Linked DNA regions of Paludibaculum fermentans. The protein of the gene in region 1 interacts with the protein of each later gene in a pairwise test. Links are inferred from orthologs where the notes say so. Each region holds a gene or a part of one and is shown in the gene's direction. Other genes may lie near its edges. The genes, in order: IRI77_RS08295, ftsA and ftsZ.

The links.
Region 2: the proteins of IRI77_RS08295 (region 1) and ftsA interact in binary tests that used the Escherichia coli proteins (3 or more experiments, as listed by UniProt). The link is inferred for Paludibaculum fermentans from one-to-one orthologs.
Region 3: the proteins of IRI77_RS08295 (region 1) and ftsZ interact in binary tests that used the Escherichia coli proteins (3 or more experiments, as listed by UniProt). The link is inferred for Paludibaculum fermentans from one-to-one orthologs.

The regions. Positions count from the first base shown.
Region 1 is NZ_CP063849.1:2,085,171-2,088,204, forward strand. What follows is about bases 205-3,004. They hold IRI77_RS08295 (rod shape-determining protein), read left to right. Parts: upstream 205-991; coding sequence 992-2,017; downstream 2,018-3,004. Other genes in these bases: IRI77_RS08290 (hypothetical protein), read left to right, coding at 205-950; IRI77_RS08300 (rod shape-determining protein MreC), read left to right, coding at 2,051-3,004. In the rest of the region: IRI77_RS08285 (hypothetical protein), read right to left, coding at 1-86; more of IRI77_RS08290, read left to right, coding at 117-204; more of IRI77_RS08300, read left to right, coding at 3,005-3,034. UniProt on the Escherichia coli protein: Forms membrane-associated dynamic filaments that are essential for cell shape determination. Acts by regulating cell wall synthesis and cell elongation, and thus cell shape.
Region 2 is NZ_CP063849.1:4,408,562-4,411,560, forward strand. It holds ftsA (cell division protein FtsA), read left to right. Parts: upstream 1-898; coding sequence 899-2,101; downstream 2,102-2,999. Other genes in the region: murC (UDP-N-acetylmuramate--L-alanine ligase), read left to right, coding at 1-12; IRI77_RS17285 (cell division protein FtsQ/DivIB), read left to right, coding at 5-898; ftsZ (cell division protein FtsZ), read left to right, coding at 2,111-2,999. UniProt on the Escherichia coli protein: Essential cell division protein that assists in the assembly of the Z ring. May serve as the principal membrane anchor for the Z ring.
Region 3 is NZ_CP063849.1:4,410,039-4,413,081, forward strand. Bases 1-2,809 are described here. They hold ftsZ (cell division protein FtsZ), read left to right. Parts: upstream 1-633; coding sequence 634-1,986; downstream 1,987-2,809. Other genes in these bases: ftsA (cell division protein FtsA), read left to right, coding at 1-624; murA (UDP-N-acetylglucosamine 1-carboxyvinyltransferase), read left to right, coding at 2,022-2,809. Outside these bases: more of murA, read left to right, coding at 2,810-3,043. UniProt on the Escherichia coli protein: Essential cell division protein that forms a contractile ring structure (Z ring) at the future cell division site. The regulation of the ring assembly controls the timing and the location of cell division.

The DNA.
Region 1 (3,034 bases):
TAGTCATCCATGACGCGGCAGTACGGACAGTTCAGACGCGCCGCTTTGGTCGCCTGGGATTCGGAGTAGAATAACCGCTCGTCCACAACCCTTGATCATCGCACAAAATAGAAGATGTGACAGCCTCTGCCATCGTTCTCACCGCCGCCTTACTTTCGTGGCGGGCCGACATCGAAGCCAAGTCCGGCACGCAGCTCTACGTCGCCGTGGTGGAACACGACGACGCGGCCAACACCTACACCCTGGACCGGGCTACGCCGAACCGGGCTCAGTTCGCTTCCTATCTCAAACAGGAGGGCTTCCTCGACCAGTTCAGCCGCATGTATTCCGTCATGATCCATCACAAAGAGGAGGGCCGGAACGCCTTCCTGGTGATGCTGAACGGAGCGCGCCGCAAGGAGTGGTCCGGCAACGAGGAGGCGCTGCTGGCGCACGAATTCGGCCATGCCTGGATCAAGGCGGAAGGCTATCCAACGCCTATCTTTGTCAACAATCGCTGGGCCTGTGTCGGCATCCACGCCGGCGACATCACCCAGCACGTCCTCATCCGGACCGAGATGGAGCGGCGCGGCATCGACCACAAAACGTTCTGGCTGAAATCGCTGGAAGAGGCGTCGAATCAATTGGAAGCCGGCCCGCCGCCGCCGGAAAGCGACCGTTGCCGGCGCGTCCAGCAGGTGGCCCAACTGGTCGACATCGCCCTGGGCCTGAAGCCCGGCGAATGGGTGGGCCAGGAGAAGTACGAGCAGCGCGTCCACAAGGCCATGCCCGAGGTGGAAGGCACCACCCGCGAGGTGGTCGAATACATGCGCAAGCACAACATGGTCAACCGGGATGAACACCGGGAAGCCCTTAAATTTGTGTTTGAAAAACTCAAGGATCTCGCTTACGCGCGAACGAACGACTATCGGGTCTATGTTACGCTCAAGAGGTACCCGCACGTCACGTGATGTGGTGCGCCCAACAGGGCGCCAGTAAATCATTCCACGACATGAACATCCGCTCGCTTTTCAGCCTTTTTTCTTCGGACCTTGCTATTGACCTGGGGACGGCCAACACTCTGGTTTTTGCCCGGGGCAAGGGGATTGTCGTTAACGAACCTTCGATCGTCGCCATCAACAAAACCAACGGCGAGGTCGAGGCGGTAGGTAAAGAAGCCAAGGACATGCTGGGCCGCACGCCCGGCAATATCGTGGCCATCCGCCCCATGAAGGACGGCGTCATCGCCGACTTCAAGGTCACTGAGCGGATGCTGAATTACTTCATTCAGAAGGCCCACGGCCGCAAGATGCTCGTCCACCCGCGCATCGTCATCGGCGTCCCCAGCGAAATCACACAGGTGGAAAAGCGGGCGGTCATCGACTCCGCATATCGCGCCAAAGCCAGTGAAGTCCACCTGGTGGAACAGGCCATGGTCGCCGCCATCGGCGCGGGCCTGCCCATCACGGAACCTTCCGGCAACATGGTGGTCGATATCGGCGGCGGTACCACCGACGTGGCCGTCATCTCCCTCTCGGGTATTGTGTACGCGCGCTCAGTGCGCGTGGCCGGCAACGAGATGGACGACGCCATCATGCAGTACTTGAAGAAGAAGTACAACTTGCTGGTCGGCGAGCGCACCGCGGAATCCGTCAAGGTTCAGGTCGGCAGCGCCTTCCCTCTGGACAAGCCGCTCACCATGGAGATCAAAGGGCGCAACCTGATTGAAGGCGTCCCGCGCACCATCCTCATCAACGATGAGGAGATCCGCGAAGCCCTGGGTGAATGCGTGGCCACCATCATGAACGCCATCCGCGTCGCCCTGGAACGCACTCCGCCCGAACTCAGCGCCGACATCAGCGACCGCGGCATCGTCCTCACGGGCGGCGGCGCCATGCTGAAGAATCTTGACCGCCGCATCCGCGAAGAGACCGGACTGCCCGTTTCCATCGCGGAAGATCCGCTGGCCAGCGTCGTGCTCGGCACAGGACGCATGCTGACCGATTTCAAACTCCTGCGCCGGATTGCGATCGAGTAGTTCCTGGGCGGGCCGCTCGCTCTGACTTAGGCTATGGAAACGTTCCTCAGCCGTTACCGCAACCTGAGCGTTTTGCTGGCGCTCATCGTGGGGCAGTTGTTGTTGCTCGCTTACCAGGTAAAAGCGCGCGAAGACGTGCGCCTCATCCGCCTGTGGGCGGTCACGGCGGTAACACCCCTGGCCCGTGGCATCGAGTGGGTGCGAGGCGGCACCGGCGGCTTCTTCACCGGCTACATCTTCCTGCGCGACGTCCAGGCGGAAAACCAGCGGTTACGGCAGGAAGTGGGCCAGATGAAACTGCGCAACCAGTTCCTGACGGCCGAACTGACCACCGCCGATCGCGCCAAGGCTTTGCTCGAATTCCGCAGCCGCATTCCTTCCAAGACCCTGCCCGCGCGCGTCATCGGTACCGGCACCGGAGCCAATTCCCGGGTCGTCTTTGTCGATCGCGGCTCCAACGATGGCGTGAAGCGCGGCATGGCCGCCATTACGCCGGACGGCATCGTCGGCAAGGTGGTTGCGGCCTATCCGATGGCTTCGCTGGTGCAGTTGATCACGGAGCAGGGTTCGGTTGCGGGCGTCGTCTCGCAAAAGAACCATGTCCGTGGCACCCTGAAAGGCCAGGGCACCACCAACTGCATCGTGGATTACGTCCAGAACGAGGACAAACTGGAGCCGGGTGAATGGTTCTACACCTCCGGCGCCGACCGGATCTTCCCGCGCGGCCTGCCCGTGGGCCAAGTCAAGATGGTGCGCGAAGGCCGCGGCGGCAAGGAAGTCGTCGTCACCCCCAGCGCCGTCACCGGGTCAGTGGAAGAGATGCTCATTGTGATCGATGGCGTGCAGGGCCTGATTCCGGAACCGGAGACGCCGGCCTCGCCGCAGATCAGTATCCTGCCCGCTCCGCCGCCGATGCCGGGTGAGGATCAGCGCGTCGCACCCAGTGCCGCCGGAGAAGCGGCCGGCGCCATGCAGACCGACGCCGACAAGCTCAGGGATAAATACCGCCGCATCGGC
Region 2 (2,999 bases), 2.3 Mb from region 1 along the record:
TCCGATGGCTAGACGGAAGAAACAGGAAGAAGAGATTGAGGAGCAGAAGCCTGCTTCCGAACGCAACGTCGTCTCGCGAGATACGATTCGTACCGCCCTGCGGTTTACGTTTTGGACCTTGTCGCTGGTCGTCAGCGTCTTTGCTGTCGCGTGGATTACCTTGCAGGGGGAGCAGTTCCTCACCAACGACCCGCGTTTCCACCTTCCAGCGCGCGGCGCCAGCGCCCGCGATGAAGGCGTGGAAGTGCGCGGATTGAAAAATGCATCCAAGAGCGCCGTCATGCGTGTCTTTGAAAACGACCGGGGCCGCAGTCTGGCCGACGTCGACCCGGATCGCCGCCGGATGCAGTTGCGGGCAGTGGACTGGGTGCGGGACGCCAGCGTGCGCCGCATCTGGCCGAACCACCTCGATGTGGAAGTGACCGAACGGGAACCGGTGGCCTTCGTGCAGGTCGCCTCCGGATTCACCGGCAATTTCGAAAATCCGGTCACCTACAAGCCCATGCTGATCGATGCCGACGGCGTCATCCTGCGCCTGCGCGGCAGCGTCCCCGCCAATCTGCCGCTGTTGACGGGCGTGCGCGTTAGCGAGGACGTGGAAGTGCGCCGGGCGCGGGTATTGCGGATGATGCGCATGCTGGATGAGCTTCGCGACTTCCGCGACCGCATCCCGGAGATCGACGTGAGCGACCCGGAGAGCATCCGCATCACCTACCAGATGCAGGACCAGCAGGTGATCCTGATTCTCGGCAACGAGCGGTTCCTGGAACGGCTGAACATCTTTATCCGCCACTATGACGGGATTCGCGACCGCTTGCCCCCCAGGGCAATTCTCGATGTGAGCCTGGAAGGCCGCATCACGGCGATCGAACCCGCGGACGGGGCCCACAAGAAATAAGTGTCAAAGAAACCACAACTCGCCGTCGGACTCGACATTGGCAGCGCCTGGACGCGCGTCGTCGTGCTGTCTCTCGTCGACAATTGCCTGCACTACCGCGGGCATTCGGCGGTCATTTCGCGCGGCTGGCATCGCGGCCAGATTGCCGATCAGTCGGCCGTAGCGGAAACAGTTCGGCAGGCGGTGCAGCAGGCCGAACTCAGTTCCGGAGAGCAGATCGGCTCCGTCGTGGTGGGCGTCGGCGGCCCGTCGACCCGCTCGCAGCAGGGCCGCGGGTTGTACGAATTCGGCCACCGCAGGCCAATTGAAAGAGGAGATCTCGTTTACGCCGTGGAACTGGCGGCCCGGGCGCGTCTCGACGAGGACCGCTTCCTGTTGCAGGTGATGCCGCAGGACTTCACCGTGGACGGACGACCGCCCATCCCCCATCCGCTCAACATTGAGTGCCAACGGCTGGAAGCCCACGCGTTGCTGATCACCACCTCGATGCAGGAACACCAGGCACTGATCAGTGCTGTGCATCAGGCGCATCTGCGGGTGGAAGAGACTGTATTCGAGGCAATGGCGGCCTCCTACGCCAGCATCCTGCCCGAAGAGCGCGCGGGCGGGGTTGCCCTGGTGGATATCGGGGCCCACTCCACACACATCGTGTACTATGATGGCGATGCCCTGCTGTACGCGATGGGCATTCCGATCTCGGGCGATCATTTCACACGCGACCTGGGCGAACTCAAGGCCCTATCGTTTGATGAGGCGGAGCGGGTGAAGTTCGCGCACGGCTGTGCCCTGCTAGGGCTGACGGCGGATAATATTGTCATAGAGCTGCCCGCCGAAACGGGCCGTCCTGGCCGGGAGATCAATCGCCGCGACCTGATCGAGATTCTGGAAGCGCGTGCCGTCCAGTTGTTCGATATCGTGGAACGTTGCCGCATACGCTATGCGCGGGAAACGCCGCTGCGCGAAGGGGTTGTCCTTTGCGGAGGCGGATCGCAGTTGGAAGGAATGGTAGAGGTGACCGAAAAGGTTCTGGGGTGCCCGGCGCGACTGGGATTCCCCCGGGGCATCATCGACTGGCCCGAAGATTTGTCCAGTTCAGTCTGGACTACTTCGGCCGGATTGGCCATGTACTCCGCCCGTTTGCAGACCCGCAAAGACAAAAAAGGCGGCGGGCCGAGCATCTGGAGCCTGTTTACGGGAAAATGAAAGGAACTCATGCCTGACCTCGACGCTTTAAAATTCGAAATCCAAGACGAGACGCTCGGCGGCACGCGCATCAAAGTGGTCGGCGTGGGCGGCGGCGGGTCCAATGCCGTGAACCGTATGGTGGCCTCAGGTGTGGGCGGCGTCGAGTTCTTTGTCATGAACACAGACGCGCAGGCACTGCGTACATCCAAGATCGTCAACAAGATAGCGCTCGGCACACGCATCACCCACGGCCTGGGCGCGGGCTCCGATCCCGAGATCGGCCGTCAGGCTGCTCTGGAAGATACCGACAGAATCATCGAGGTTCTCGAAGGCGCCGACATGGTTTTTGTGGCGGCCGGACTGGGCGGCGGCACCGGCACCGGGGCGGCTCCTGTCATCGCAGCGCTCGCTAAAGAGTTGAATGCATTGACGATCGCCGTCGTCACCAAGCCGTTCAGTTTTGAAGGTCCACGGCGCATGAACCAGGCCGAACGCGGCCTGGCGGAACTCCACGCGACTGTCGACTGCGTCATCTCGATCCCCAACGACCGGCTGGTGGACCTTGTCCCGGCGGGAACCAGCTTCTTCGAAGCCTTCCGCATGGCCGACGACGTACTCCGCCAGGGCGTTCAGGGCATCAGCGATATCATCACGACACCCGGCCTGATCAACCGCGACTTTGCCGACGTCCGGGCCATCATGCTGGGCATGGGCTTTGCCATGATGGGCACGGCCTCGGCCAAAGGCCCGAACGCGGCCGTCGAAGCCGCCAAAGCCGCCATCCAGTGCCCGCTGCTGGAAGAGGGCGGACTCAAGGGCGCCCGCGCCATCCTGCTCAACATCACGTCTTCCGGCAACCTGTCGCTGCACGAGATGCACGACGCCTGCAAACTCATCCGGGAGGCCACCGGCAACC
Region 3 (3,043 bases), 2.3 Mb from region 1 along the record:
AGCATCCTGCCCGAAGAGCGCGCGGGCGGGGTTGCCCTGGTGGATATCGGGGCCCACTCCACACACATCGTGTACTATGATGGCGATGCCCTGCTGTACGCGATGGGCATTCCGATCTCGGGCGATCATTTCACACGCGACCTGGGCGAACTCAAGGCCCTATCGTTTGATGAGGCGGAGCGGGTGAAGTTCGCGCACGGCTGTGCCCTGCTAGGGCTGACGGCGGATAATATTGTCATAGAGCTGCCCGCCGAAACGGGCCGTCCTGGCCGGGAGATCAATCGCCGCGACCTGATCGAGATTCTGGAAGCGCGTGCCGTCCAGTTGTTCGATATCGTGGAACGTTGCCGCATACGCTATGCGCGGGAAACGCCGCTGCGCGAAGGGGTTGTCCTTTGCGGAGGCGGATCGCAGTTGGAAGGAATGGTAGAGGTGACCGAAAAGGTTCTGGGGTGCCCGGCGCGACTGGGATTCCCCCGGGGCATCATCGACTGGCCCGAAGATTTGTCCAGTTCAGTCTGGACTACTTCGGCCGGATTGGCCATGTACTCCGCCCGTTTGCAGACCCGCAAAGACAAAAAAGGCGGCGGGCCGAGCATCTGGAGCCTGTTTACGGGAAAATGAAAGGAACTCATGCCTGACCTCGACGCTTTAAAATTCGAAATCCAAGACGAGACGCTCGGCGGCACGCGCATCAAAGTGGTCGGCGTGGGCGGCGGCGGGTCCAATGCCGTGAACCGTATGGTGGCCTCAGGTGTGGGCGGCGTCGAGTTCTTTGTCATGAACACAGACGCGCAGGCACTGCGTACATCCAAGATCGTCAACAAGATAGCGCTCGGCACACGCATCACCCACGGCCTGGGCGCGGGCTCCGATCCCGAGATCGGCCGTCAGGCTGCTCTGGAAGATACCGACAGAATCATCGAGGTTCTCGAAGGCGCCGACATGGTTTTTGTGGCGGCCGGACTGGGCGGCGGCACCGGCACCGGGGCGGCTCCTGTCATCGCAGCGCTCGCTAAAGAGTTGAATGCATTGACGATCGCCGTCGTCACCAAGCCGTTCAGTTTTGAAGGTCCACGGCGCATGAACCAGGCCGAACGCGGCCTGGCGGAACTCCACGCGACTGTCGACTGCGTCATCTCGATCCCCAACGACCGGCTGGTGGACCTTGTCCCGGCGGGAACCAGCTTCTTCGAAGCCTTCCGCATGGCCGACGACGTACTCCGCCAGGGCGTTCAGGGCATCAGCGATATCATCACGACACCCGGCCTGATCAACCGCGACTTTGCCGACGTCCGGGCCATCATGCTGGGCATGGGCTTTGCCATGATGGGCACGGCCTCGGCCAAAGGCCCGAACGCGGCCGTCGAAGCCGCCAAAGCCGCCATCCAGTGCCCGCTGCTGGAAGAGGGCGGACTCAAGGGCGCCCGCGCCATCCTGCTCAACATCACGTCTTCCGGCAACCTGTCGCTGCACGAGATGCACGACGCCTGCAAACTCATCCGGGAGGCCACCGGCAACCCAGACGTCCAGATTAACTTCGGGCTGGTTCCTGACGACACCCTGGATGATGAAGTGAAGATCACGGTGATCGCCACCGGCTTCCAGCGCGAGAATATGCAGCACGTGGAACCGCCGCATGTGTCCGCGGTCCGCAGCGGTGCCCCCAAGGTGCTCACCCCCGCGGCAGTGCCCAGCAGCACCCTGATGCCGGTCACGCAGCAGCCGTTCCCTTCCATGCAGTTCCCGCCCGGGACTGAGCCGATGTTCACTTCGGTGGAAATGCCGGGCCAGGAACAGTATTCCGACGTGACGCTCGATGTGGAAGCCGAGCCAGAGACCGAGGCGCAGCCTCAGGCCGCTGAAGCGGAACTGCCGCCCCAGTTGCCTCCGAAGCCGGCTCCGCAGGGCGACGACGACGCGTTTTCCCTGGATGATCTCGACACCCCCGCGTTCCTGAGGCGGGAGCGGAAGCTGTTCCAATAATGTCGGCCTCGGCGACTGCACGTGGGACGGATCAGATGATACTACGCGGAGGCAAGCCTCTCTCGGGAGAGGTGGCTCTCAAAGGCGCCAAGAACGCCTTGCCCAAGATCATGGTTGCGGCTTTGCTGACGGCAGAGCGGTGCACCTTGAGAAACGTCTCGCGCATCGTGGATGTGGCGATCGTCAGTGACCTCATCACCGCCCTGGGCGGCGAGGTCACCTACACTTCCCCCGATGTCCTCGAGATCTGCGCTGCCAACCTCCATCCCATGGAGCGCAGTGTCCTCAAGGAATTCACCGGCAAGAGCCGCATTCCCATCCTGACCTGCGGGCCCCTGCTGGCCCGTTTTGGCGAGGCGCCCGTTCCCTCTCTCGGCGGCTGCCGCATCGGGACCCGCCCGGTGGACTTCCACATCCGCGCCCTGCAGGACATGGGCGCCCAACTGCACGACGAGTCGGGCAACGCGCTGCTGACCTGCGAGCGGCTCTATGGCAACAAGATCCGCCTGGACTACCCCAGTGTCGGCGCGACGGAGCAGGTGATTCTCGCCGCCGTGCGGGCCGAAGGCGTCACGGAGCTCTCCAACGCCGCCATGGAGCCCGAGATCATGGACCTGATCATGGTGCTCCAAAAGATGGGCGCTGTCATCAGCGTGGACGTCGACCGGGTCATAACCATCATCGGCGTGAAAGTTCTGCGGGGTTTTGACCACACCCCCATCCCCGACCGGCTTGAGGCCGCCTCCTGGGCTTCCGCCGCCATCGCCACCAACGGCCGAATCTTCGTCCGCAACGCGCGCCAGGTGGACATGATGACCTTCCTCAACCGCTACAGGCAAATCGGCGGTGATTTCCGGGTAACCAACGAGGGCATAGAATTCTGGCGAGCTGGCGCGAAACTGCGCTCTTCCGCCTTGGAGACCGACGTTCACCCCGGGTTCACGACCGATTATCAGCAGCCGTTCGTCATCGCTCTCACCCAGGCCGAAGGCGTTTCCATCGTTCATGAGACCGTCTACGAACAGCGCTTCGGCTATATTGATGCGCTCAACCGCAT